4 regions of the Streptomyces sp. NPDC097595 genome follow, and region 3 is predicted to be linked to each of the others. Evidence: riboswitches for the same ligand, from Rfam matches in the RefSeq annotation. Region 3 holds a riboswitch; each other region holds the start of a gene.
The links. Region 3 has a riboswitch for thiamine pyrophosphate ahead of thiO (glycine oxidase ThiO). Riboswitches for the same ligand answer to the same signal wherever they lie in the genome.

Region 1: linked by a shared signal. The riboswitch ahead of ACIQZN_RS01450 (purine-cytosine permease family protein) and the one ahead of thiO (glycine oxidase ThiO) in region 3 are both predicted to bind thiamine pyrophosphate.
Region 2: linked by a shared signal. The riboswitch ahead of ACIQZN_RS04610 (thiamine ABC transporter substrate binding subunit) and the one ahead of thiO (glycine oxidase ThiO) in region 3 are both predicted to bind thiamine pyrophosphate.
Region 4: linked by a shared signal. The riboswitch ahead of thiC (phosphomethylpyrimidine synthase ThiC) and the one ahead of thiO (glycine oxidase ThiO) in region 3 are both predicted to bind thiamine pyrophosphate.

The regions. Positions count from the first base shown of each region.
Region 1 is NZ_JBIWCN010000001.1:327,793-334,713, reverse strand. Features, by position in the region: gene ACIQZN_RS01475 (TetR/AcrR family transcriptional regulator) at 1-586, shown strand, start outside; gene ACIQZN_RS01470 (SPFH domain-containing protein) at 817-1,824, shown strand; gene ACIQZN_RS01465 (hypothetical protein) at 1,821-2,720, shown strand; gene ACIQZN_RS01460 (NUDIX hydrolase) at 2,793-3,299, shown strand; gene ACIQZN_RS01455 (FBP domain-containing protein) at 3,350-3,844, shown strand; TPP riboswitch at 3,888-3,981, shown strand; gene ACIQZN_RS01450 (purine-cytosine permease family protein) at 3,972-5,354, shown strand; gene ACIQZN_RS01445 (helix-turn-helix domain-containing protein) at 5,463-6,377, opposite strand; gene ACIQZN_RS01440 (lipase family protein) at 6,604-6,921, opposite strand, start outside.
Region 2 is NZ_JBIWCN010000002.1:431,562-438,482, forward strand. Features, by position in the region: gene ACIQZN_RS04600 (hypothetical protein) at 1-205, opposite strand, end outside; gene rlmN (23S rRNA (adenine(2503)-C(2))-methyltransferase RlmN) at 326-1,432, shown strand; TPP riboswitch at 1,491-1,607, shown strand; gene ACIQZN_RS04610 (thiamine ABC transporter substrate binding subunit) at 1,692-2,795, shown strand; gene ACIQZN_RS04615 (ABC transporter permease) at 2,882-4,486, shown strand; gene ACIQZN_RS04620 (ABC transporter ATP-binding protein) at 4,489-5,514, shown strand; gene ACIQZN_RS04625 (LOG family protein) at 5,526-6,647, opposite strand; gene ACIQZN_RS04630 (hypothetical protein) at 6,754-6,921, opposite strand, start outside.
Region 3 is NZ_JBIWCN010000006.1:276,712-283,632, reverse strand. Features, by position in the region: gene ACIQZN_RS12735 (hypothetical protein) at 1-48, opposite strand, end outside; gene metF (methylenetetrahydrofolate reductase [NAD(P)H]) at 99-1,016, opposite strand; gene thiE (thiamine phosphate synthase) at 1,168-1,821, opposite strand; gene ACIQZN_RS12720 (Rv2175c family DNA-binding protein) at 1,919-2,284, opposite strand; gene ACIQZN_RS12715 (NAD(P)/FAD-dependent oxidoreductase) at 2,335-3,582, opposite strand; TPP riboswitch at 3,679-3,791, shown strand; gene thiO (glycine oxidase ThiO) at 3,789-4,964, shown strand; gene thiS (sulfur carrier protein ThiS) at 4,961-5,179, shown strand; gene ACIQZN_RS12700 (thiazole synthase) at 5,182-5,976, shown strand; gene pknB (Stk1 family PASTA domain-containing Ser/Thr kinase) at 6,065-6,921, shown strand, end outside.
Region 4 is NZ_JBIWCN010000020.1:93,427-100,347, reverse strand. Features, by position in the region: gene ACIQZN_RS27545 (LacI family DNA-binding transcriptional regulator) at 1-624, shown strand, start outside; gene ACIQZN_RS27540 (metallophosphoesterase) at 800-1,858, shown strand; gene ACIQZN_RS27535 (hypothetical protein) at 2,042-2,854, shown strand; gene thiC (phosphomethylpyrimidine synthase ThiC) at 2,911-4,704, opposite strand; TPP riboswitch at 4,697-4,830, opposite strand; gene ACIQZN_RS27525 (YibE/F family protein) at 4,901-6,223, shown strand; gene ACIQZN_RS27520 (SsgA family sporulation/cell division regulator) at 6,303-6,740, opposite strand; gene ACIQZN_RS27515 (IclR family transcriptional regulator) at 6,842-6,921, opposite strand, start outside.

The DNA of each region.
Region 1 (6,921 bases), on a different contig from region 3:
CCGCTCGAAGATCACGCCGGAGCGGGCCCAGGAGCTCTACACCGCCGTGCTCGACATGCTGAGGGAGAACGGCTACGAGTCGCTGACCATGGAGGGGGTCGCCGCCCGGTCCCGCTGCGGCAAGTCGACGCTCTACCGCCAGTGGGGCTCGAAGCCCGAGCTGGTGGTGGCCGCCCTGCACGGCACCCGGCGCGGCGCCCTGCGGAAGATCGACACCGGTTCGCTGGCGGGCGACCTGCTGGAGGCGGCGCGGGCCATCGGTGAGGGCTCGGGGCGCGACACACCCCTGATGCTGGCGCTGAGCCATGCGGCGCTGCAGAGCCCGGAGCTGCTGTGCGCCCTGCGCGAATCGCTGATCCTGCCGGAGATGGCCGCGGTCGACGCGCTCGTACGGCGCGGAGTGGAGCGCGGCGAGGTGGCGCCGGACAACCGGGCGGCGGAGTTCGTCTCCGCGCAGCTGCTCGGCGTGATGCGGGCCCGCCCGATGCTGGCCGGCACCCACGCGGACGAGACCTACCTCGTCCGCTTCGTGGAGGGCGCGGTCCTTCCCGCACTCGGCCTGGACGCCCCGGCGTCCGGGTCCTGACAGACGTGGGCCGTCGTCCGAGCGGATGACGGCGGCCCGCCCGCGCCGCACCGTGGGGACGGGGGCGGCGCGCACCCGGCCGGCCGGTGACTTCTCCGAAGTCACCGGCCGTTCGCGTACCCGGCGGCCTCCTTGATCCGTACCCGGCAACCTCCTTTATTCGTCCTCTTGACGATAAGGCGGGATTCCGCTTATCGTCGTCATGACGAAAACAACATCTGGGGGTCCCCATGGCCGACATCACCCGCCGCTTCGGCTGGCGCCATCTCCGCTCGGCGCCCACCGCGCACATCCGCCACCACAAGCGCGGCGAGCTGGCCCACGACGGGGCAGGACTGAGCTTCTGGTACCGGTCGCTGAGCGCCGCGCTCTCCGAGGTGCCGGTCAACGACCGCGAGCTGGCCATGGCGTTCCACGCGCGCACCTCCGACTTCCAGGACGTCACGGTCCAGGCCACCGTCACTTACCGGATCAGCGACCCGGCCGAGGCGGCCGCCCGCATCGACTTCTCCGTCGACCCGGACACCGGCGCCTGGCGCGGCGCCCCCCTCGAACAGATCGCCACCCTGCTCACCGAGACCGCCCAGCAGCACACCCTGGACGTGCTGGCCCGCACCCCGCTGGCCGGCGCCCTGGTCGACGGGGTCGCCGCCGTCCGCGAGCGGGTGGCGGCCGGTCTCGCCGCCGAGCCGAGGCTCCCCGCCACCGGCATCGACGTGGTGGCCGTGCGCGTCGTCGCCATCCGCCCCGAGGCCGAGGTGGAGCGCGCCCTGCGCACCCCCGCCCGCGAGCAGATCCAGCAGGAGGCCGACCGGGCCACGTACGAACGGCGCGCGGTGGCCGTCGAGCGCGAGAGGACCATCGCGGAGAACGAGCTCGCCAGCCAGATCGAGCTGGCCCGGCGCGAGGAACAGCTCGTCGAGCAGCGCGGCACCAACGCCCGCCGGGAGGCCGAGGAGTCCGCCGCCGCCGACGGGGTGCGCGCCGAGGCGGAGGCCGCCCGCACGGTGCGGCTCGCGGGGGCCGAGGCGGAAGCGGCCCGGCAGGTCGGCGCGGCGCGCGCCGAGGCCCAGGCGGCGTGGCTGCGGGCGCACGGCGAGGTGGAGGCGGCGACGCTGCACGCGCTGGCGGCCACCCGGCTCGCCGAGAATCTGCCGCACATCGACAGCCTCACCCTGTCGCCGGACGTGCTCACGGGCCTGCTCAGCAGGCTGGGCCGGCCGGAGGCCGGGGCGTGAGCCTGGCCCCGCGGGCGGTCCTCGTCCACCGCACCACGGAGTACGAGGAGCTGCTCGCCCGCCACGGCACGCACGGCCAGGCCGCGTTCGTCCTGGGCGCGCGGGGCCGGTCCATCGAGGAGGTGGCCCGCCGGCACGAGCGGACCCGGCAGGCCCTGGCGGATGTGGCGGCGGCCGTTCCGCTCACCTGGCGGCACTGCCGGGTGGAGCGGGCCGACCTGGACCGGTTCCTGTTCGCGCCCGAGGACGTGGTGGTGGTCGTCGGGCAGGACGGCCTGGTCGCCAACGCCGCGAAGTACCTCTCCGGCCAGCCGGTCGTCGGCATCGACACCGATCCGGGCCGCAACCCCGGCGTCCTGGTGCGCCACCGCCCGGCCGACGCGGCGGCGCTGATGCGGGCGGCCGTGGCGCCGGGCGGGCGGGCCGACGCGCTGACGATGGTGGAGGCGGTGGCGGATGACACACAGCGGCTGCTCGCCCTGAACGAGGTCTACCTCGGCCCGCCCGGCCACCAGACGGCCCGCTACCGGCTCGGACCCGACACCGCGGACTCCCCCGCCGAGCCGCAGGCGTCCTCCGGCGTCCTGGTCGGCACCGGCACCGGGGCGACCGGCTGGCTGCGCTCGCTCTGGCAGGAGCGCCACAGCGCCCTGCCGCTGCCCGGGCCCGCCGATCCCCGACTGCTCTGGTTCGTCCGGGAGGCGTGGCCCTCGCCGTCGACCGGCACGTCGTTCGTCTCGGGCGAGCTGGGGCCCGGTCAGGGGCTGCGGCTGACCGTGGAGTCGGACCGAGTGGTGGTGTTCGGCGACGGGATGGAGGCGGACGCGCTGGAGCTGACGTGGGGGCAGAGCGTACGGCTCGGGGTCTCGGAGACCTCGCTGCGGCTGGCGGTATGACGGCGGTGGGCGGACGCGGCATCCCCGTAGGCTCCTCAACGCCCACCGTCCCGCCCCCTTCAGAGGAGCACCATGGCCGCCGAGAACCCCCTCGCCCCGTCCCGTAACACCCGGCCGCCCCAGGCCCAGGCCGCGCTGGGGGTCGGGGTGATCGTGCAGGACGCGCAGGGCCGGATCCTGCTCGGCCGGCACCACAGCGGCACCTGGGAGCTGCCCGGCGGCAAGGTCGACCCGGTGCCGGAGTCCGTCGCGGCGGCGGCCGTACGGGAACTGCGCGAGGAGACCGGGCTGACGGTCCCCGAGGACGAGGTCACCGTCTTCGCGATGCTGCACGACGCCCTCGGCGGGATCAACCGCGTGACGATGGCCGCCCTGGTGCGCGTGGACACCGGCACGGCGCGGGTGACCGAGCCGCACCTCATCAGCACCTGGGAGTGGACCACGCTCGACGCGCTCCCCTCGCCGCTCTTCGACCCGTCCGCGCAGATCCTCGCGACCTGGCGCCCGGACCTCGGCATCCCGCATCCGCCCGTGCACCGGCTCATCCTCGCACCCAATGAGCCCCAGGTGGTCCCCTAACTGAATTAATCGTTTGCCTAGGGGCCATAGGCAGAGTTAGCTTCGTGGGTATGAAGGCCCTGACCGAGCAGGACATCCGCTCATCGTTCGTGAATTGCTCCAAGGGGGAAGCCAAGCGTCTGCCGCTCCCCCGTGATTTCGAGGAGCTGCCGTGGGACGACCTCGACTTCCTCGGCTGGCGCGACCTGTCCGCGCCGGGACGCAGCTACATCGTCACCGAGCACGAGGGCGAGCCCGCCGGGATCTCGCTGCGCTTCCCGTCGCAGCAGCGCGGCTTCCTGCACCGGAGCATGTGCTCGCTCTGCCTGACCACGCACCCGGGCAGCGGGGTCTCCCTGATGACCGCCCGCAAGACCGGTCCGGCCGGGCGCGACGGCAATTCGGTCGGCCTGTACATGTGCACCGATCTGGCCTGCTCGCTGTATGTGCGCGGCAAGAAGAAGGTGGACTCCGGGGCCCGGTTCAAGGAGAGCCTGACCACGGAGGAGCAGATCGCGCGCACCGTCGACAACCTCCACGCGTTCGTGGCGAAGCTCTTCAGCTGACCCCTGCGAAGACATCGGACGGGCCGGCGCTATCCTGGCCGCCACACCGGACACGGGGTGCCCCGCACGGGGCTGAGATCACACCCGTCGAACCTGAACCAGTTAGCACTGGCGGAGGGATGTCTTCATGTCGTTGCCGTATGCCCAGGACGAGCGCGCCGCCTTCGGCGGGCGCATGCCCACCGCCCCCGGCGATCTGCGCATCGAGGCGAACGGGATAGCCCCGGTCCCCGCGGACCGCCGTTACGGCGGGGCGGGCCGGCTGTTCACCGTCTGGTTCGCGCCCAATCTGACCATGACCGGCGTCTTCACCGGCACCGTCGGCATCGCGCTCGGCCTGGACTTCGCGACCGCGCTCGCCGCCGTCGTGCTCGGCACCCTCGTCGGCGCCGCGCCCACCGCGTATCTGGGCACCTGGGGCAGTCGCACCGGATCGGGGCAACTTCCGCTCGCCCGGCTGGCGTTCGGGCCGGGCGTGGTGCTGCCGGGCGCCTTGCAATGGCTGTCGTCCATCGCCTGGGACGCCCTGATCGGCCTCTTCGGCGGGGACGCGCTGGCGCAGCTGTGCGGCTGGCCGTTCTGGCTGGGGGTCCTGGTCATGATGGCCGCGCAGGGTGCGCTCGGGGTGCTGGGTTACGAGGTGATCCACCGGCTCCAGACCGTGATGACGTTCGCCCTGGCCGCCGCCTTCGCGGTGCTCGCCACGAAGCTCCTGAACGGGGTGGACCCGGTGACCACCTCGGCCGTGCACGGCGCGGACCGGGCCGGGGCGTTCGTCCTGACCTGCACCATCGCCCTGAGCCTGGCGCTGTCCTGGGCGCCGTACGCGAGCGACTTCAGCCGCTATCTTCCGAGCGGGACGTCCCGGACGCGCATGTTCTGGTGCACGCTGGGCGGGATCAGCGCCTCCTTCGTGGCGGTCCAGACGATCGGGCTGTGGGGTGCGTCGGTCTTCACGGACCAGACCGCGCGCGGCATCGACTCACTGCTCGGCGGGGGCGCGCTCGGGGCGTTCGGGCTGCTGGCGGTGGCGCTGGCCGCGCTGTGCAGCAACGCGATGAACGACTACAGCGGTTCGCTCGCGTTGCAGACCATGGGGGTACGCCTGCCGCGTCCGGTGGCCGCGGCGCTCGCCGCCGCCCTGGGGTTCCCGCTGGTGCTGTGGATGCACGCGGCGGACACGACGGCCCGCTTCCAGAACGTGCTGCTGCTCGTCGGCTACTGGATCCCCGGCTTCGTGGCGATCGTGTCCGTGGACTGGCTGGTCCGCGCCCGGGCCCGGCGCGGCGCCCCCGTCGACCTCGCGGCCGAGCACGCCCGGTCGCGCCCGTGGTGGCCGGCGCTCGCCGCGTTCGCCGTGGCCTTCGCGGCGGCGGTCCCGTTCATGAGCACCGGCCTGTACGTGGGCCCGGTGGCCGAGGCGCTGCACGGGGCGGACCTGGCGTACGGGGTGGCGTTCCTCGTGGCGCTCGCGGTGTACGCGCCGCTGCGGATGCGCCGGGTCCGCTGACTCCCTCGCGGGGCTCCCGGAAACAAGCCGGGTTGCCCCCGTAGGTACCGAGGTCCCTTCAACGGGCCCGGGACCGGCGGCAGTCCGCCGGTCCCGGCGCCCCGTTCGTCAGGGCATCCTGGCCGTTCCGGTCGGCGCGCACTGCATCTGCTTCTCCGACGGGATCTCCCCGCACACGCTCATGGAGTCGAGCGGCGCCTCCTTGGAGACTCCGAGCATCTTGGTGTACGAGTCGTGCTCGAAGCGGATGAAGGCGTCCAGCTCCATCCCCCGGGCGTCCTTGATGATCACCTTGTCGCCGACGGCGCCGCCCTCGATCCGGCCCCAGACCGCCTGGCAGGCGGCGCTGTAACGGAGTTCGATCTGCATCCCGCGCAGATAGGTGCTCTTGGCGGTCTTGGCGTCCCACTGGCACTCCATGGCCTGGGGGTCGTTGCGCCAGCAGGTGGCCGACGTGCACTTGACCTTGATGTCGCCCGCGCCGGGCACGAGGTCCGCGCCCTGTCCGCTCGCCTTCTTGCTCTCGGTACGGGTCGTGGCGGCATCCGGGCCCTGGTCCGCTCCCGCGAGGTACGGGGAGAGCAGCCCGGTCGCCACCGAGCCCATCAGGGCGCCCGCCGCGATGTACCCGATCACCGCGCAGCGCCGCCGCCACGACACCCCGGGCCGCTCGCCCGGCGTCCGCGCCTCGGCGGCCGTGTCACCGGCGGCGGTGGGCGCGTCCGTGGCCCGGTCCCGCCCTGCCGCGACCGGCGCGCCGGCTCTGGCCAGCAGGTCGAGCAGCGGTTCCGGCGGGGTGCCCGCCACCGCCGCCAACTGCTCGACCGCCACGGGGGTCGGCAGCTGCTTGCCGTTGAGGAACCTCTCCCACGAGGATCGGCTGTAGTGCGTACGGTCGGCCAGCCCGCCGAAGCTGAGCTGAGCCCCCTCCTTGATCCTCCGCATCTCCGCGCCCAGTTGTGCGCGGGCCGCCGCCGTGGCATCCGGTGCCGGGTTCTTCCGATCCGACTTCGCGTTCGACATGCAAGACCCCCCTCGTCATGTGCGCCCGCGCGTCGTCTCCTCCCCCGGGTCCGACGCGGCGCGAGGGACACAATAGATCGGGTATGTGACAGCTCCGCGACAGCTCAAGTGCGTGGCGCGGCGCGGACGCGGGCCTGCCGGTCCCCCGGTCGGCGCCTCCTTCGGGGCACCCGTGAAGGTCTGCGCGGGTTGCCAGGAAAGGGTGCGCGCGATGCCAAGTTCCCGCTCACCGTCGCGGCCGGGCGAAGAGGCGGTCGATCCAGCGGGTGACGTCCGGCAGGGACGCCGACAGGACTCCGCGGTGGTCGGACCCGGGGTAGGTGTACGAGGTGACGTGGACGCCGTTCGCCCGCAGTTGCTTGTCCAGGGCGGCGGTCCAGGCGGGCTGGATGACGGTGTCCTTGCCGCCCTGGGCGAGCAGCACGGGGACGCGCGGGGACAGCAGGCCCGGCTCGTTGTCGGCGAGCACCTTGTCGAGGGAGGAGAGGTCGGCGTCCTTGCGGAAGATCTCGTCGCTCTTCAACGAGCCCCAGGAGCCCGGGTC
Region 2 (6,921 bases), on a different contig from region 3:
GGGACGCGCCCGTCGCCCGGCTCGTGCGCCTCCGCTGGAGGGCCATGGCCACCATCACGACGACGGTGTAGACGGCGGCCTGGACCAGCCACATGGCCGGGGGGTCGTCGTGGCGTAACAGCGCGTTCAGGCCCACGCCGAGTCCGAAGACCACCAGGCCCTGCCCGATCAGGCTGTCGTTGAACCAGTGTTTGACGGTGTGCACGGCACCTACCTCCTGCGGCGGCTGCTGCGGAACTCCCTGTATTGACCCGGTTACCCCGTGAGCCGCCCCTCACCGCGACGCACCGGGACAGCTCCGCGCGTCTGCCACACTGGAAGAACCATGCCTAAGCCCGGAGAACTCACTTTCGTCGCGCCCCGCGGAGCCAAGAAGCCGCCGCGGCATCTCGCCGACCTCACGCCCGCCGAGCGCAGGGAGGCCGTCGCCGCGATCGGCGAGAAGCCGTTCCGCGCCCAGCAGCTCTCGCAGCACTACTTCGCGCGGTACGCGCACGACCCGGCCGAGTGGACCAACATCCCGGCCGGATCGCGGGACAAGCTCGCCGAAGCGATGTTCCCCGACCTGATGTCCGTCGTCCGGCACATCAGCTGCGACGACGACACCACCCGTAAGACCCTCTGGAAGCTGCACGACGGGACGCTGGTCGAGTCCGTCCTGATGCGCTACCCGGAGCGGGTCACGATGTGCATCTCCTCACAGGCCGGCTGCGGGATGAACTGCCCGTTCTGCGCGACCGGGCAGGCCGGTCTCGACCGCAATCTGTCGACCGCGGAGATCGTCCACCAGATCGTGGACGGCATGCGCGCGCTGCGCGACGGCGAGGTCCCGGGCGGGCCCGCCCGGCTCTCCAACATCGTGTTCATGGGCATGGGCGAGCCGCTGGCCAACTACAACCGCGTCGTCGGCGCGATCCGCCGGCTGACCGACCCCGAGCCCGACGGCCTCGGCCTCTCGCAGCGCGGGATCACCGTCTCCACCGTCGGCCTGGTGCCCGCGATGCTGCGGTTCGCCGACGAGGGGTTCAAGTGCCGCCTCGCGGTCTCGCTGCACGCCCCGGACGACGAGCTGCGCGACACCCTCGTGCCGGTCAACACCCGGTGGAAGGTGCGCGAGGTGCTGGACGCCGCGTGGGAGTACGCGGAGAAGTCGGGCCGCCGCATCTCCATCGAGTACGCCCTGATCCGCGACATCAACGACCAGGCGTGGCGCGGCGACCTGCTGGGCCGCCTCCTCAAGGGCAAGCGCGTCCACGTCAACCTGATCCCGCTCAACCCGACGCCCGGCTCCAAGTGGACCGCCTCGCGGCCCGAGGACGAGCGGGCGTTCGTGGAGGCCATCGCGAGCCACGGCGTCCCGGTCACCGTCCGCGACACCCGGGGCCAGGAGATCGACGGCGCCTGCGGGCAGCTGGCGGCCTCCGAGCGCTGAAAGCGGGCCCGGACCACGGCCGAAAACGGCCGTGTAGCCTGGGGCCGAAATCAACTTCATATTCCGACAGGGGAGCGCCACAGCGCTGAGAGTGCGGCACCAAGGACAGGTTGGCCGCAGACCCTCTGAACCTCGCCCGGGTCATTCCGGGTAGGAAGTTCGGACCTTACTCAAGCTGTTGCGCCCTGCCCGCTTCCGGCTCCGGCCGGTGTGCGGGCGGGGCCGCGTCTCTTCCTGGTCACTCCAGGAGGAATCACACATGAGCACCACCCAGAAGGCCGCGGTGGCGGCCGTCGCCGCCGCGCTCGGCGTCACCGCGCTGGCCGGCTGCGGAAGTTCCGACGACTCGGCTTCCGGTTCCGGTTCGACCAAGGGCACCGGCTCCAAGACCGTCACGCTGGTCAGCCACGACTCCTTCAACGCCTCCAAGGACGTCCTGAAGGAGTTCACCCGGGAGACCGGCTACACCGTCAAGGTCCTCAAGAGCGGGGACGCGGGCGCCGCCCTGAACCAGGAGATCCTGACCAAGGGCTCCCCGCGCGGCGACGTGTTCTTCGGCGTCGACAACACCCTGCTCTCGCGCGCCCTGGACAACGGCCTGTTCACCCCGTACGAGGCCAAGGGCCTGGACCGGGTCCCGGCCGATGTCCAGCTGGACGCGGACAAGCACCGGGTCACCCCGGTCGACACCGGTGACATCTGCGTCAACTACGACAAGAAGTACTTCGCCGACAAGAAGCTCGCGCCGCCGAAGACCTTCGCGGACCTGGCGAAGCCCGCGTACAAGGACCTGCTGGTCACCGAGAACGCCGCGACCTCCTCGCCCGGACTCGGCTTCCTCCTCGGCACCGTCTCCGCCTTCGGCGAGGACGGCTACCAGGACTACTGGAAGAAGCTGAAGGACAACGGCGTCAAGGTCGTGGACGGCTGGGAGCAGGCGTACAACGAGGAGTTCTCCGGCTCGGCCGGCGGCAGGAAGGCCAAGGCCGACCGCCCGCTCGTGGTCAGCTACGCCTCCAGCCCGCCCGTCGAGGTGCTTTACGCGGACCCGCAGCCGAAGACCGCCCCGACCGGGGTCGCCACCGGGACGTGCTTCCGCCAGATCGAGTTCGCCGGTCTGCTGGACGGCGCGAAGAACGAGGCGGGTGGCAAGGCCCTGCTGGACTTCCTCATCGGGAAGAAGTTCCAGGAGGACATGCCGCTCACCATGTTCGTCAGCCCGGTCGCGAAGGACGCGAAGGTGCCCGAGCTCTTCACCAAGTTCGGTGCCACCGCCGAGAAGCCGGCGACCGTCGCCCCGGACGCCATCGCCAAGAACCGTGAGCAGTGGGTCCAGTCATGGTCCTCGCTCGTAGTGAAGTAGCGAAGACTCCCGTACGCGGACCGGGCGCGCGCGGGAGATCCGCACGCGCCCGGGCCCGGCGCGGGACCGCGGTGCGGCTCGGCCTGATGGCCGTGCCCGTCGCGTTCTTCGCCGTGTTCTTCGCCTACCCGGTCGCCGCGATCGTGGGCCGGGGGCTCAAGGCGGACGGCGTCTGGCAGTTCGGCCGGTTCGGCGAGGTGCTGGCCCGGCCGGAGATCCTGGACGTCCTGTGGTTCACGCTGTGGCAGGCGCTCGCCTCGACCGCGCTGACCCTGCTGATCGCGCTGCCCGGCGCGTATGTCTTCGCCCGGTTCGAGTTTCCCGGCAAGCAGGTGCTGCGGGCCGTGGTCACGGTGCCGTTCGTGCTGCCGACCGTCGTCGTGGGCACCGCGTTCCTCGCGCTGCTCGGCCGCGGCGGGCTGCTGGACGAGCTGTGGGGCGTACGGCTCGACACCACTGTGTGGGCGATCCTGCTGGCGCACGTCTTCTTCAACTACGCGGTCGTCGTCCGCACCGTCGGCGGGCTCTGGGCGCAGCTCGACCCGCGCCAGGAGGAGGCCGCCCGGGTGCTGGGCGCGAGCCGGTTCACCGCCTGGCGCCGTGTCACGCTGCCCGCGCTCGCCCCGGCCGTGGCCGCCGCCGCGCTGATGGTTTTCCTCTTCACCTTCACCTCCTTCGGGGTCGTACAGATCCTCGGCGGTCCCGGATTCTCCACGCTGGAGGTGGAGATCTACCGGCAGACCGCGCAGCTGCTCGCCCTGCCCACGGCCGCGGTGCTGACGCTCGTGCAGTTCGCCGCCGTCGGCGCGATCCTCGCCGTGCACGCCTGGACCGTACGCCGCAGGGAGCGCGCGCTGAAGCTGGTCGACCCGGCGGTGACCGCGCGCAGGCCGCAGGGGGCCGGGCAGTGGACGCTGCTCGCCGGGGTCCTGCTGAGCGTGCTGCTGCTGGTCCTGCTGCCGCTCGCGGTACTCGTGGAACGCTCGCTCGGCGGTTCCGGTCTCGCCTACTACCGCGCGCTGACCTCGGCGGACGCCAACAGCGGTACGTTCCTGGTGGCGCCGATCGAGGCCATCGGCAACTCCCTGCGCTACGCCCTCGTCGCGACGCTGATCGCCCTCGTCGTCGGAGGGCTCGCCGCCGCCGCGCTGACCCGGCGGGCGGGCCGGCTCGTCCGGGGCTTCGACGCGCTGCTGATGCTGCCGCTCGGGGTCTCGGCGGTCACCGTCGGCTTCGGCTTCCTGATCACCCTGGACAAGCCGCCGCTGGACCTCCGTACCTCCTGGATCCTGGTGCCGCTCGCCCAGGCGCTGGTCGGGGTGCCCTTCGTCGTACGGACCATGCTGCCGGTCCTGCGCGCGGTGGACGCACGGCTGCGGGAGGCGGCGGCGGTGCTCGGGGCCTCGCCGCTGCGGGCCTGGCGCGAGGTGGACTTCCCGCTCGTACGGCGGGCTCTGCTGGTCGCCGCCGGGTTCGCGTTCGCCGTGTCGCTGGGCGAGTTCGGTGCGACCGTGTTCATCGCGCGGCCCGACAATCCGACGCTGCCGGTGGCCGTGGCGCGGCTGCTCGGCCGGTCCGGGGACCTCAACTACGGCCAGGCCATGGCCCTCAGCACCATCCTGATGCTCGTGTGCGCGGTGTCGCTGCTGCTGCTCGAACGCATCCGCACCGACCGATCCGGGGAGTTCTAGAGATGCTGACGCTCGAATTGGCCACCGTCCGCTTCGGCGACCGGGCCGCGCTCGACGGGGTCGACCTGGAGGTCGCCGACCACGAGACCGTCTGCGTCCTCGGGCCGAGCGGCAGCGGCAAGTCCACCCTGCTGCGCCTGGTCGCGGGCCTCCAGGAGCCGGACGGCGGCCGGGTCCTGCTCGACGGCACCGACCAGGACGGCATCCCGGTCCACCGGCGCGGCCTCGGCCTGATGTTCCAGGACCACCAGCTCTTCCCGCACCGCGACGTCGGCGCCAACGTCGCCTTCGGCCTGCGGATGCACGGCGTCGGCCGGGGCGAACAGGACCGCAGGGTCGCCGAACTCCTCGACCTCGTGGGCCTCCCCGGCGCCGAACGCCGCGCCGTCGCCGCGCTCTCCGGCGGCGAGCAGCAGCGCGTCGCCCTGGCCCGGGCCCTCGCCCCCAGCCCCAGACTGCTGATGCTCGACGAGCCCCTGGGCCAGCTGGACCGCAGCCTGCGCGAACGGCTCGTCGTGGAGCTCCGCGCCCTCTTCGGCCGCCTCGGCACCACCGTGCTCGCCGTCACCCACGACCAGGGGGAGGCGTTCGCGCTGGCCGACCGGGTGGTCGTGATGCGCGAGGGCCGCGTCGCCCAGGCCGGCACCCCGCTGGAGGTGTGGCAGCGCCCCGCCTCCGCCTTCGTGGCCCGGTTCCTGGGCTTCGACAACGTGGTCGAGGCGACCGTCGAGGGCGAGGCGGCGGACACGGAGTGGGGTGAGGTACCGGTGCCGGCCGGGTCACCGCAGGGCGCGTGCGATCTGCTGGTGCGTCCGGCCGGCGTCCGCATCGGTACCCCGGAGAAGGGCCTGCGCTGCGTCGTGGGCGCCCGCACCTTCCGGGGCAGCCACGTCGCCGTGACCCTGCACCCGGAACGCGGTCCCGTGCTGGAGGCCGAGTGCTCGCTGCGCGGGACACCGGAGGAGGGCGAGCGGGTGGGGATCACCTTCGACGCGTCGGAGTGCGTGGTGCTGCCGGCGCTGTTCTGAGGGGGAGAGGGTTACGCCCCCCACAGCCGGGCCAGGGCCTCCGGCGCTTCCTCCACCGTGTCGACCAGGGCGATGCAGGCCTCCATCTTCCGGCCCGACGCCAGGGTTTGCAGGAGGGGCCAGGCGGGGAGCTCGCGGGTCCAGTGGTCGTGGTCCACCAGCACCATGGGGACGGGTTCGCCGCGTGACTCGTAGTAGTTCGGGGTGACGCTGTCGAAGATTTCCTGGACGGTCCCGGCCGCGCCGGGGAGGAAGATCACGCCCGCGTCCGACCGGGCCAGCAGGCCGTCCTCGCGCAGCGCGTTGGTGAAGTACTTGGCGATGTGCCCGGCGAACGGGTTCGGCGGCTCGTGGCCGTAGAACCAGGTGGGGATCGCCACGGACGGACCGCCGTCCGGCCAGCGCTCCCGTACCGCGAAGGCCGCCCGCGCCCAGTCGGTGACCGAGGGCGTGAAGGACGGCACCGCGCCCAGCATCGCGCACGCCTCGTCCAGCATCGCGTCGTCGTGCGGCGCCGCGTACGCCCCCAGGTTGGCCGCCTCCATCGCGCCCGGGCCGCCCCCGGTCGCCACGGTGAGGCCGCTGCGGGCCAGGGTCCTGCCGAGCCGGGCCGCCGCCGCGTAACCGGCGCTGCCCCGGGCCAGTGCGTGGCCGCCCATCACACCGGCCACCCGGGCCCCGGCGAGCGCCTCCTCCAGCGCGTCCGAGATCGCGTCGTCGTGGAGCGCCCGGAGCATCGAGGCGAAGGCGTCGCCGTCCGACCGGGTCCGCCGGAACCAGTCGTACGCCAGGGCGTCCGGCGTGGCCGCGTAACCCTCCCGCGCGAGTCCGTCGTAGAGCGCGTCGGGGGAGTAGAGCAGGCCCCGGTACGGGTCGAAGGGCAGGCCGGGGACGGGCGGGAAGACGAAGGCTCCGCCGGCCCGGACCTTCTCCTCGGGGCCGGGCTCCATCGGGCAGCCGAGGAACACGGCCCCGGCGGTGTCCGTGGCCAGCAGCTCCGCGCTCCGCTCCGTCAGGTCCACCGACTGCACACGGCATCCGGCCAGCGAGCCGGCGGCCACCGCCGCGTCGAACTCGGCCAGCGACTCGATCTCGTTGTCGTGGGTGCTCTTGTGCTCGTCCGCGTTCCCCATGAGGGGTCATGCTACGAAACGCTCATCCGACAAGTGCGCGCGCCCGGAAACACGGAACCGGCCGGGCAGGGAGCCCGGCCGGTCCGTCGGTCGCGTCGAGCCGCGCTCAGGGGGTCAGCGGCAGCGCGGCCAGTTCGGCGATCGCCCAGGTGAGCGGGGCGAAGAGGACCAGCAGCGCGACCGCGCGCAACGCGGTCGCCGCCCGCAGCGCCGAGGCCGGGGCCCCGAGCCGCAGCAGCGCCCTGGCCGTCTCGGCGCGGGACTGCCGGGCCTC
Region 3 (6,921 bases):
CCACAGCGCGACGACACCGAACGCGATGTAGAGGACCGTCCAGCCCATGCCCGCCCCCTTCTACGGCCACCGCCCCGGTTGGTGGCGGGTACGGCCGGTCACGACTGCTTGTGCAGTCCGAGATTCTCGTAGATCTCGAGCGTCGCAGTCGAGTTGTTCAGCGTGATGAAGTGCAGTCCGGGCACGCCCTCGGAGAGCAGCTTCGCGCTGAACCGCGTTGCGAAGTCGATGCCAATGGAGCGTACAGCGGCGGCGTCGTCCTTGGCAGCGAGGATGCGCTCTTTCAGGTCGTCGGGCAGCACTGCGTCGCTGAGCTGGGAGAGCCGCTCCAACTGGCGGACATTGGTGACCGGCATGATCTCGGGGATGATCGGCGTGTCGCAACCGGCGGCGACCACTCGGTCACGCATCCGGAGATACGCCTCGGGATCGAAGAACATCTGCGTGATCGCGTAGTCGGCGCCGGCCCGGCACTTGTCCACGAAGTGGCGGACGTCGGTGTCCCAGTCGTCGGAGCGCGGGTGCCGCTCGGGGAACGCCGCGACGCCCACGCAGAAGTCGCCGGCCTCCTTGATCAGCCGGACCAGGTCCGCCGCGTACTTCACGCCCTGCGGGTGCTCGACCCAGGGGCCCATCGGGTCGCCCGGCGGGTCTCCGCGCACGGCGAGGATGTTCCGGATGCCGGCGTCCGCGTACTGGCCGACCATGTTGCGCAGTTCGGCGATCGAGTGGTTGACCGCCGTGAGGTGCGCGACCGGGGTGAGCGTGGACTCGGCGGCGATGTCCTGGGTGGCCTTCACCGTGCCGGCGCGGGTGGAGCCGCCGGCTCCGTACGTCACCGAGACGAAGCTCGGGGCGACGGCCTCGACCCGGCGCAGCGCGTTCCACAGGTTGCGCTCGCCCTTCTCGGTCTTGGGCGCCCAGAACTCGAACGAGTACGAGGTCGCGCCGGTCGCGAGCATCTCACGCACGGTGCGCGCGTGATCTGTCCTGGTGGAAGGTGTGCCAAGGGCCATACGGGCAGGTTAACCAGGGCGGGGCGGGGCCCCAACCGAACCGGAGTCATTTGCCGGAATTGACTGATTCTTGTCCATCCTTCGGACAGATTCGTCCCAGCTCCGTACCGGACGGGTCCCCGACCGCCTCACCGGCAGCGGCCGTCCCCCCTCAGGCTCCGGCGCGCTCGCGGACCCGTCGTGCCAGCTCAGCGGCGGCGGCACCCGGGTCGGACGCCTCGGTGAGGGCCCGTACGACCACGACCCGCCGGGCACCGGCGTCCAGCACCTGGTCGAGGTTGTCCGCGTCGATGCCCCCGATGGCGAACCAGGGGCGGGCGGGGGCGAGCGAGGCGGCGTAGCGGACGAGGTCCAGGCCGGGCGCGTGGCGGCCGGGCTTGGTGGGGGTGGGCCAGCAGGGGCCGGTGCAGAAGTAGTCCACGCCGGGCTCAGCGACGGCGGCGTCGACCTCCGCCTCGGCGTGCGTGGAGCGGCCGATGACCGGCTCGGCGCCGATGATCGCGCGGGCCGCCGGCACCGGCAGGTCGCCCTGGCCCAGGTGCAGCACGTCGGAGCCGATGGCGTGGGCCACGTCCGCCCGGTCGTTGACGGCGAGGAGCTTGCCGTGCCGCTTGCAGGCGTCCGCGAGGACGGCGAGGTGGTCCAGCTCCTCGCCGGCCTCCATGCCCTTGTCGCGGAGCTGGACGATGTCCACCCCGCCGGCGAGGACCGCGTCGAGGAAGTCGGGCAGGTCCCCCTGGCGCCTGCGGGCGTCCGTGCACAGGTAGAGCCGGGCGTCGGACAGCTGGGTGCGAGGCGTGGACATGGTGCGGTTCCCCCCGGGGACGGTGGCGGCGGATCGGTGGTGCGGCGCGGGGAAGCGGGCCGCCCGCTCGCGCGGTGCGGCCCGCTTCCCGGTGCGGTCAGACGGCGAGCGCCTGGGCGCGGCGCTTCACCTCCGTGCCGCGATTCTCACTCAGTGCCTGCGCGGGCGTGCCCGGCAGGGACGGGTCGGGGGTGAAGAGCCATTCGAGCATCTCCTCGTCGGAGTAGCCGTCGTCCTTCAGGAGGGTCAGGGTCCCGGAGAGGCCCTTGACCACCTTGTCGCCGTCGATGAAGGCGGCGGGCACCTGAAGTGCCCGGTTCTCCCCACGGCGTACGGCGATGAGCTGGCCCTCCTTGACCAGCTGCCGCACACGCGTCACCTCGACATCGAGCATTTCCGCGATGTCGGGCAGGTAGAGCCAGGCAGGGACGAGTGCATCGGTCTTTGCGTCAATCTCGGTCACGGGACAAGCCTGCCATCCCGGACTGACAGCCGAAACCCGGACTCGGCTCTTCAGGGACGCGTGGACGGCCCGAGCGTCGCCGACTTCAGCGGTACGGAGGGGTCCCCGGCCCGGTCCGCGTCGAGCAGGGCACCCGCCTCGATGAGCCGGCGCCCCTGCGCCAGGTCGCGCGGGCGGCTCACCGCGAGCACCGCGACCAGGGCGCCGTCGCGCAGCCAGCACACCGACCAGGCGGGCCCGGCCGGGTCGCCGCGCCACAGCAGGGTGTCCGCGTCCGCGTGGTGCCCGGCGTACTGCACGAAGCGGCCGAACTGCTCGGACCAGAAGTAGGGCACGGGGTCGTACGGCGGGATGTCGGCGTCCTCCGCCGCGATGTGGGCGGCGGCGGTCCTGGGCCCCTGGAGGGCGTTGTCCCAGTGGTGGACGACCAGGCGGGTGCCGTAGCGGGCCGAGGGGAAGGAGGCGCAGTCGCCGACCGCGTACACATCGGGGAGCGAGGTGCGCAGCGCCGCGTCGGCGGTCACCGAGCCCTCGGGCCCGAGGGCGATGCCGGAGCCGGCGAGCCAGCCGGTGGCGGGGCGGGCGCCGATGCCGACGACGACCGCGCCGGCCGGGAGGGTCCGCCCGTCGGCGAGGACCACCGTGCCGGGCTCGACGCGGGCGACCCGGGCGCCGGTGAGGAGCCGGGCGCCGCTCTCTTCGTACCAGGCGGCCATCGGGGCGGCGACCTGGGCGGGCAGCGCTCCGGCCAGGGGGCGGTCGGCGGCCTCCACGACGGTGACCTCGCAGCCGGCGGCGCGGGCGGCGGTGGCGAACTCGGCGCCGATCCAGCCGGCGCCGACGACCACGACGGGGTGCCCGGCCTCCAGGACGGGCCGCAGCCGGGCCGCGTCGTCGAGGGTGCGCAGCAGATGGACGCCGGGGACGCCGTCGGAGCCGGGCAGGGCGACGGGTTCGGCGCCGGTGGCGAGGACCAGGACGTCGTAGGGGACCGGGCCCTCGGAGGTGTCGAGTTCGTGGGCGCCGGCGCGGACCCCGGTGACCTCGCAGCCCAGGCGCAGGGCGATGTCCAGCCCCTCGAAGTCGATGTCGAAGGCGGACTCCTCGGCCTTGCCCAGCAGCACCGCCTTGGACAGCGGGGGCCGGTCGTAGGGCTGGTGCGGTTCGGCGCCGATCAGGGTGACGGGGCCGGTGAAGCCCTGTTCCCGCAGGGCGACGGCGGTCTGCACGCCCGCCATGCCCGCGCCCGCGACGACGACCCGGCGTTCCGTCCGCTCTGCCCGCTGCTGCTCGCTCACCTGTCCACCTTACGTAGCTGACGAGCCATCAGGAAAGGGCGCCCCCTCCCCCGGCCCTCCCTACCCGGTCCGCCGGGCGGGGTTTAGGGTGGCCACCGTAAGACACGCGGGAGCCCGGACGCACCGGGCTGAGAGGGAGGCTGGGCGGCCTCCGACCGTACGAACCTGATCCGGGTCATGCCGGCGAAGGGAGGGGCTGGACGCCAATGCGCACCCATCCCACCGAAGGGTCCGACGTCCTCGTCATCGGGGGCGGCATCATCGGCCTGGTGACCGCCTGGCGGGCCGCGCGGCGCGGTCTGGCCGTCGCGCTCGCCGACCCCGAGCCGGGCGGCGGAGCGGCCCGGGTCGCGGCCGGAATGCTGGCCGCCGTCACCGAGCTGCACTACGGCGAGGAGACGCTGCTCGCGCTCAACCTCGCCTCCGCCCGGGACTATCCGGAGTTCACGGCCGAGCTGGAGGAGGCGAGCGGGCAGGACATCGGCTTCCGGGCCTGCGGCACCCTGGCCGTCGCGCTCGACGCCGACGACCGCGCCCACCTGCGCGAACTCCACGAGCTGCAACGCCGCTCGGGCCTGGACTCGGAGTGGCTGACCGGGCGCGAGTGCCGCCGCCTGGAACCGATGCTCGCCCCGGGCGTGCGCGGCGGCCTCCGGGTGGACGGCGACCACCAGGTCGATCCGCGCCGCCTCGCCGCCGCGCTGCTCACCGCCTGCGAACGGGCCGGAGTGGTCTTCCACCGCCGCCGTGCCGACCGCCTCTCCGTGGTCGCGGACCGGGCCGTGGGCGCCGTGCTCGACGACGGTACGGAGGTGGCCGCCGGCCAGGTCGTGCTCGCCGGGGGCAGCCTCAGCGGCCGGCTCGCCGGGGTCCCCGCCCACGTCCTGCCGCCGGTGCGCCCGGTCAAGGGCCAGGTGCTGCGCCTCACCGTGCCCCCGGCGTACGCCCCCTTCCTCTCGCGCACCGTGCGCGCGGTGGTCCGGGGCAGCCACGTCTATCTCGTACCGCGCGAGAACGGCGAGCTGGTCGTCGGCGCCACCACCGAGGAGATGGGCTGGGACACCACCGTCACGGCGGGCGGCGTCTACGAGCTGCTGCGCGACGCCCACGAGCTGGTGCCCGGCATCACCGAGCTGCCGCTCACCGAGACCCGCGCCGGTCTGCGCCCCGCCTCCCCCGACAACGCCCCGCTGCTCGGCCGCACCGCGCTGCCCGGCCTCCACCTCGCCACCGGCCACGGCCGCAACGGCGTGCTGCTCACCCCTGTCACCGGGGACGCCATGGCGTCGCTGCTGGCCGACGGCGAGCTGCCCGAGGCGGCCCGCCCCTTCTCCCCCGGCCGGTTCGCCCCGGTCCCCGCACCCCAGGAGCAGCCCGCATGACCGAGCCCACCCCGCTCACCGTGTCCGTGAACGGCGCCCCGGCCGCCGTCGCGCCGGGCACCACCCTGGAGGCCCTCGTCGCGACGCTGACCGACGCGACGGCGGGGGTGGCCGCCGCGCTCAACGAGACCGTGGTGCCGCGCGGCCAGTGGCCCGCCGCCGCGCTCGCCGACGGCGACCGGGTCGAGGTCCTGACCGCGGTCCAGGGAGGCTGACGATGTCCGACGACCTGTTCACCCTCGGCGGCAGCGAGTTCACCTCGCGGCTGATCATGGGCACCGGCGGGGCGCCCAGCCTCGACGTGCTGGAGCGGTCGCTGATCGCGTCCGGCACCGAGCTGACCACCGTCGCGATGCGCCGCCTCGACCCGACCGTGCAGGGCTCGGTGCTCTCCGTGCTGCGGAAGCTGTCCATCCGGGTGCTGCCGAACACCGCCGGCTGCTACACCGCCGGGGAGGCCGTGCTCACCGCCCGGCTGGCCCGGGAGGCGCTGGGCACGGACTGGGTGAAGCTGGAGGTGGTGGCCGACGAGCGGACGCTGCTGCCCGACCCGGTCGAGCTGCTGGACGCCGCCGAGATCCTGGTGGACGACGGCTTCACCGTGCTGCCGTACACCAACGACGACCCGGTCCTGGCCCGGAAGCTGGAGGACGTGGGGTGCGCGGCGGTCATGCCGCTCGGCTCCCCCATCGGCTCGGGCCTGGGCATCCGCAACCCGCACAACTTCCAGCTGATCACCGAGCGGGCCGGGGTCCCGGTGATCCTGGACGCCGGCGCCGGGACCGCCTCGGACGCGGCGCTCGCGATGGAGCTGGGGTGCTCCGCTGTGATGCTCGCCTCAGCGGTGACCCGGGCCCAGGAGCCGGAGCTGATGGCCGCCGCGATGCGGCACGCGGTGGAGGGCGGACGGCTCGCGTACCGGGCCGGGCGCATCCCGCGCCGCCACTTCGCGGAGGCGTCCTCGCCGACGGCCGGGCGGGCGGTGCTCGATCCGGAGCGGCCGGCATTCTGACCCGCGCCTGTCACGGCTCGGCTGCAGTACTGCCCCGGGTTCGCTCCACCGCGGCGGGCCTGTCCGCGGCGGCTCGTAGACTCGCATGGTGGATACGACCCTCCAGGACCCCCTCGTCGGGCAGCTGCTCGACGGCCGCTACCGCGTCGATGCCCGCATCGCCGTGGGCGGCATGGCCACGGTCTACCGGGCCATGGACATGCGGCTCGACCGGGTGCTCGCCCTCAAGGTGATGCACCCGGCGCTGGCGACCGACGCCTCATTCGTCGAGCGCTTCATCCGCGAGGCCAAGTCCGTGGCGCATCTCGCCCACCCCAATGTGGTCGGGGTCTTCGACCAGGGCGCCCAGGGGCAGTACGTCTACCTCGCCATGGAGTACGTCGCCGGCTGCACGCTGCGCGATGTGCTGAGCGAGCGCGGCGCGCTCGCGCCCCGGGCCGCGCTGGACATCCTGGAATCGGTCCTCGCCGCCCTCGGCGCGGCGCACCGCGCGGGCTTCGTGCACCGCGACATGAAGCCGGAGAACGTGCTGATCGGGGACGACGGCCGGGTCAAGGTCGCCGACTTCGGCCTGGTCCGGGCCGTGGGCTCGGTGACGAACACCACCGGGACGATCCTCGGCACCGTCTCGTACCTGGCCCCGGAGCAGATCGAGCACGGCACGGCGGACACCCGCGCCGATGTGTACGCCTGCGGGGTCGTGCTGTACGAGATGCTGACCGGCGCCAAGCCGCGTGACGGGGAGTCCCCCGCCCAGGTCATCTACCAGCATCTGCACGAGGACGTGCCGCCCCCGTCCGCCGTGGTCCCCGGTCTGGCGCCCGAGCTGGACGCGCTGGTGGCGGGCGCGACCGCCCGGGACCCGGAGGCCCGCCCGTTCGACGCGGTGGCGCTCCTTGCCGTGGCCCGCCGGGCGCGCGCCGCCCTCACGGACGCGCAGCTCGA
Region 4 (6,921 bases), on a different contig from region 3:
GTCGTCTCCGACGGCCGTCCCGCTGGGTCGCTGCCCGTCACCGCCTGGGTGGACAACGACCACCGGGCGGCCGTGCTCGACCTCCTGGACCATCTGGCCGCCGCCGGGGCCCGCCGTATCGGACTGCTCACCGGCACCACCACCGACACGTACACCCGGCTCTCCACCACCGCCTACCTGCACTGGTGCGAGCGCGTGGGGCAGGATCCGGTCTACGAGTCCTATCCCGCCCACGACCCGTGCGCGGGGGCGGTGGCAGCCGACCGGCTGCTGGCCCGTCCGGACCGCCCCGACGCCGTCTACGGGCTCTTCGACCCCAACGGCACGGACCTGCTGGCGGCCGCCCGCCGCTACGGCCTGCGCGTCCCCGAGGACCTGCTCCTCGTCTGCTGCAGCGAATCCACGGTGTACGCGACGACCGAGCCGCCCATCACGACGCTCTCGCTGAAGCCGCGGAGGATCGGCACGGCAGTCGTCCAGCTGCTCATCGACGCCATCGAGGGCGTCGACCAGGACGGTCCGGTGGAACGGGTGGTGCCGACGGAGCTCATCGTCCGGACGTCCTCGCAACGCCGCCCGCCCCGCACCACGGTCAGTGCGCCGCGTTCCCCGGCAGGGGACTGATCATCCCAATTAGGACCAATCGACCGACGAACCTGGCATGCGGAAGGATTCACCACCCCTGGTGCGTCCCAGAGCACGATCTGCATTCCTATGATGGACGCACGACACCGCGGACCAACCCGACCAGCAGGGCCCGTCAGGTGTACGGCGGCGCGACGGTGGTGTGGAGGGGTCGATGACACAGGGGGCCGGTCAGGAACCCGTGGTGCGGACGGCGACGTTGCGCGACTTCCGCGTACCGCCCTATGCGCAGTCCCCCGCGCCGCCCGCGTCGCCGCACCCGGGGAACGCCTTCCCCGAGGGCGGGACGCCGGAGGGGTACACCCCGACGGCGCGCGATCTTCCCGTCATCAGCGTCGACGAACCCGCCCAGGTGCAGCCCGTGCCAGAACCGCGCCCCGCCGCCGCTCCGGGCCTCGGCCCCCTCTACGTGGTCGGTGACGTCCACGGCTACCTGGACGAGCTGATCGCGGCCCTCGCCGAGCAGGGTCTGATCGACTCCGAAGGCCGCTGGGCGGCGGGCAACGCGCGCCTCTGGTTCCTCGGCGACTTCACCGACCGGGGCCCCGACGGCATCGGCGTCATCGACCTCGTCATGCGGCTCTCCGCCGAGGCCGCGGCCGCCGGCGGATACTGCAAGGCCCTGATGGGCAACCACGAGCTGCTGCTCATCGGCGCCAAGCGGTTCGGCGACACCCCGGTGAACTCCGGCGCGGGAACGGCCACCTTCCAGGCGGCCTGGCTGCTCAACGGCGGGCAGAAGACGGACATGGAGCGCCTTCAGGACGTCCACCTCCAGTGGATGTCCCGGCTCGACGCCGTCGTCGAGGAGGACGGGCACCTCCTGATGCACTCGGACACGACGGCGTACCTCGACTACGGCTCCACCATCGAGGACGTCAACGACACGGTGCACGCCATCCTCACGCGTAACGACGCCGACGAGTGCTGGGACCTGTTCCGCAAGCTCACCAAGCGGTTCGCCTTCCGCGACGACTCGGGCGCCCAGGCCGTCCAGGAACTGATGGCGGCCTACGGCGGCCGGCGCGTCGTCCATGGCCACAGCCCCATCCCGTACCTGACCGGCGAGGTCGGCTCCGAGGACAGCGAGGACGGTGCCGGGCCGCAGGTCGACGGGCCGCATGTGTACGCGGACGGGCTCGCCATCGCCATGGACGGCGGGGTGACCATGGCCGGAAAGCTACTGGTCGTCCAACTCCCCCTGCATGACTGACGCCCTGCGGGGAAGACGCATCCCGAGCTGACCACGCCGAGTGCAGGGGCCAATTCCGGAAACCCTCTGTCACCCCGTGCCGTGCGCGCTCTACCATCGGCCTATCAGTAAGCAGGCTCTCCTCCGTTTCCGCCCAAACTGCCCGGACCCAGCGGGCACACAGGCCCGACGGAGCATCGGGGGATGCAGATGAACAGCGCTCCGCACCTGCTGACCGAGGACCGGCCCGAGTACGAACGGCTCCTCGACGACGCACTGCGTCACGCACACGAACGACCGGAACTGGCCGCCGTCGGCGAACGCCTCAACGCCGTCCAGCTGCGCACCATGGCGCTGGCGGCCGTCGCCCTGATCACTGCCACGGCCGCCGCGGAGTACGTGCAGTACGTGAAGGTCCGCGACGAAGCACGCGCCACCGCCCGGGACACGGCCTCCGGCGCAGCGCCGGACGGCCTCGGCCAGTCGGGGGCCGGCATAGGAGCGGTCGTCACCGTTCTGGCGCCAATGCTGGCGGGTACGGCGGCGGCCATATTCCTGCTGGTCGGCTACCTCCTGAAGATGCTGGAGCCGCCACCGGCGTTCGCCGGCCCCATGGTGGACGCCGGCTGGTTCTTCGCCGCCGTCACGGCCGCCGCCATCTTCGTCGCCGCCATCGGCCTGCTCATCGCCGCCCTGCGCAACGGCTCGACGTCCCTGTCCGCGCGGGAAGCCCGCGAACAGCTGCCCGACGACGTGGCCCGCGCCAAGGACGCCTGGCGGCAGGCGCTGCTGGAGCGGGGCATCGTGCCCTTCCTGCGCGACGCCCTCGCCGAGCCCGCCGCCGGTCCCGCGGTCCCCGCCCCGCACCGCCCGACGGGCCGCCTCCCCAAGATCGGCTACAGCAGGCCCGACTTCGCCGGCCCGGACGAGGGCCCGGCCGCGGCGCCCCGCCCCACGTACAGCAGCCCGGACTTCACCAGCCCCGACTTCGGCGGTCCCGAGCACGAACTGGACTGACCGCCACGGCTCCGGCACCAGGCGCCGGAGCCGTGCGCGACCGGTCCCGTAGCAGGTCAGTCGGCCAACGGCAGATAGACCCGGTTCCCGCCCGCCGCGAATTCACGCGACTTGCCGAGCATCCCCTCGGCGATCTCCTCGGCCGTCGCCTCCGCGCTCTCCGCGCCGCCGAACTGCTCGCTGATGCTGTGGCTGATCTTCATCGAACAGAACTTCGGACCGCACATCGAGCAGAAGTGCGCCGTCTTCGCGGGCTCGGCGGGCAGGGTCTCGTCGTGGAACTCCCGCGCCGTGTCCGGGTCGAGCGCCAGGTTGAACTGGTCCTCCCAGCGGAATTCGAACCGCGCGTCCGACAGCGCGTCGTCCCACTCCTGCGCCCCCGGGTGCCCCTTGGCCAGGTCGGCCGCGTGGGCCGCGATCTTGTACGTGATGACCCCGGTCTTCACATCGTCCCGGTTCGGCAGCCCCAGGTGCTCCTTGGGCGTCACGTAGCAGAGCATCGCCGTCCCCCACCAGGCGATCATCGCGGCCCCGATACCCGAGGTGATGTGGTCGTACGCCGGCGCGATGTCGGTGGTCAGCGGGCCGAGCGTGTAGAACGGCGCCTCCTCGCAGATCTCCTGCTGAAGGTCGATGTTCTCCTTGATCTTGTGCATCGGGACGTGTCCCGGCCCCTCGATCATGGTCTGCACGCCGAACCGCTTGGCGACCGTGTTCAGTTCGCCGAGCGTGCGCAGTTCGGCGAACTGGGCCTCGTCGTTGGCGTCCGCGATCGACCCGGGGCGCAGCCCGTCGCCCAGTGAGTACGTCACGTCGTACGCCGCGAGGATCTCGCAGAGCTCCTCGAATTGCTCGTACAGGAACGACTCCTTGTGGTGCGCCAGGCACCACGCCGCCATGATCGAGCCGCCCCGGGAGACGATGCCGGTCTTGCGCCGCGCGGTCAGCGGCACGTACGGCAGGCGTACGCCGGCGTGCACCGTCATGTAGTCCACGCCCTGCTCGGCCTGCTCGATGACGGTGTCCTTGTAGATCTCCCAGGTCAGTTCCTCCGCCCGCCCGTCGACCTTCTCAAGGGCCTGGTAGAGGGGGACGGTTCCGATCGGTACGGGTGAATTGCGAAGAACCCACTCACGGGTGGTGTGGATGTTGCGGCCGGTGGAAAGGTCCATGACCGTGTCCGCACCCCACCGGGTCGCCCACGTCATCTTGTCCACCTCCTCCTCGATGGAGGACGTCACCGCGGAGTTGCCGATGTTGGCATTGACCTTCACCAGGAACCGCTTTCCGATGATCATCGGCTCGGTCTCCGGGTGGTTGACGTTGGCGGGCAGCACCGCGCGACCGGCCGCGATCTCCTCGCGCACCACCTCCGCCGGCACGTTCTCGCGGACCGCGACGTACTCCATCTCCGGGGTGATCTCGCCCCTGCGGGCGTACGCGAGCTGGGTGACGGGCCGTCCGTCCCGGCTCCGCCGCGGGCGGCGCGGGCGGCCGGGGAACACCGCGTCCAGATTGCGCAGCCCGCCCCGTGGCGAGGTGTGCTTGAGCCCGTCGTCCTCGGGACGGGCGGGGCGGCCCGCGTACTCCTCGGTGTCGCTGCGGGCGATGATCCAGTTCTCCCGGAGCGGTGCGAGGCCGCGCCGGACGTCGGTCCCGACCGCGGGGTCGGTGTACGGCCCGGACGTGTCGTACAGCGTCACGTCCTTGCCGTTGGTCAGGTGCACCTGGCGGACCGGCACCCGGATGTCGGGGCGCGGCCCCTGGACGTATCCCTTGTGCCAGCCGATGGACTTCCCGGCCTCGTCGCCCTGATTGGAGGCAGGCGTGCGTGTGTCCGATGTGGTCATGAGACCTACTCCCTACGCCGGCATTACCCGGTAACAGGTTCGGCGGTCGGCGCAGCGTCTCCCGTACGGTCGTACGGCGGTCAGCGCCCTCTCAGCCCGGTGCTCCGAGCTCCCGCGTGTGCAAAGGTGCCACCACGCTAGCCCCCGGACGGGTGAGCTGAACAGAGGGCCCCTTCCTTCTTGCGATGATCGGCCGGTGACGCCCCCTCATCGCGACCCAGAACCGCAGGGCCATCAGCACACGCACAGCCATGGCCCGGCCGCACCCGTCTCCACCCATCTGCGCAAGGTGATCGCCGCCGTGCTGATCCCCTTCGCGGCCGCCGTACTCGTCGGCCTCGTGGCGCTCTGGCCGAATGGTGCGCCTGGGCACGAACGGACCGGTGTCGGTTTCGACCGGCAGACCCAGCAGGGAAAGGTGGTGAGCGTCGTCAAGGTCGACTGCAAGGACGTGAACGCCGCCCAGCTTCCCGTCAGCGGCGAGACCCAACCCCCCGAGGACGGACCGGCGTCCGGCGGCCGCTGCGAGAAGGCCACCGTCGAGGTCACCACCGGCCCCGACTCGGGGCGCCGGTTCGTCGAGGTCGTCCAGCCGGACGCGCCGAGGCAACTGCGGGAGGGCCAGGGGGTGGTGGTGGCGTACGCCCCCGACGCGCCCCATGACCTCCAGTACTCCGTGACGGACGTGAACCGGAAGTTCCCCCTGTATCTGCTGGCCGGGATCTTCGCCCTCGCGGTGGTGCTCGTGGGCAGGATGCGCGGGGTCATGGCCCTGGTGGCGCTCGCCCTGTCGTTCGCCGTACTGACCCTGTTCATCCTTCCGGCCATACTGCAGGGCTCGAATCCGCTGCTGGTGGCGGTCGTCGGGGCCGGAGCGATCATGCTGATCGCGCTCTACATCTGCCACGGGTTGACCGCCCGCACCTCCGTCGCCGTCATCGGCACCCTGATCTCACTGCTGCTGATCGGGCTGCTCGGCTCGCTCTTCATCGGCTGGGCGAGCCTGAGCGGGAACACCGACGACAACACCGGCCTCATCCACGGCCTGTATCCGCACATCGACATGAGCGGACTGCTGCTGGCCGGCGTCATCATCGGCTCCCTGGGAGTGCTCGACGACGTCACGGTCACCCAGACCTCGGCGGTCTGGGAGCTGCGCCAGGCGAACCCCACCATGACTGCGAAGCAGCTCTACCGGGCAGGGATCAGAATCGGCCGCGATCACATCGCCTCCGTGGTCAACACCCTGGTGCTCGCCTATGCGGGCGCCGCGCTGCCCCTCCTGCTGCTGTTCACGGTCGCGCAGAGCAGTGTGGGGACGGTCGCCAACAGCGAGCTGGTGGCGGAGGAGATCGTGCGCACTCTCGTCGGCTCGATCGGACTGGTCGCCTCCGTGCCGGTGACGACAGCGCTCGCGGCGCTGGTCGTCTCCGCGGACCGCACGGGGGTCGGCGCGGAAGCCGGGGCTTCGGCACCCGTGCGGAGCGGCAGGGGCCGGCGACGGCGGGCGAGGCCGTGACCGGAACACACAGCGTGATTCACCCGATCGGCAGGTGTCGTGTTCGAGTGGCAAGACGGCTCCCGAGCCGTAAACCACATCAGCCCGCGTTCTGCTCTTCGGCCAGAATGCGCCCCAGCGCCTCCTCCAGATTGCCGTCGAAGTCACCCAGCGTGCACTCCTGCCCGAGCGGCACCAGCTTGTCCGTACGGTCGAGGAAGGCGACAAGAGGTGCCGTGCCCGCCCGGAAGAGCGCACGGTCGGCACCCACCTGCAGCCGGATGTGGACATCACACAGCCCCTCGGGCTCGGTCGGCGCGATGTGGACATCCCCGTCACCACTGGGGCTGTTGAGGCCGTCGAGCAGCAGCTCACGGCCGAAGGCCCAGGTGACGGGGGCGTCGCCGGGCAGATGGAAGGTCATCCGGATCGCGTACGGATCGCACACTTCGTACCGGAGCTCCACCGGGATACGGAATGAGAGCTCCTCGGAGACGAGGAAGCTCATCATGACCTCAGCTTGAACCGACTCGCGCATCGTTCAACCCCGCAGTAGATGAATCTGGCCAGGAATGATCCCCCATGGCCCTATTGACGCCATCGTGGTGCACGCGATAGCAGATCACAAGGAGTGATTTTTCAGATACTGATAGAGAACACGAACGAACGCAAGAGGCTCGACACTTCACCGCGTAGCCGTTCGACTGCGGGCAGCAACC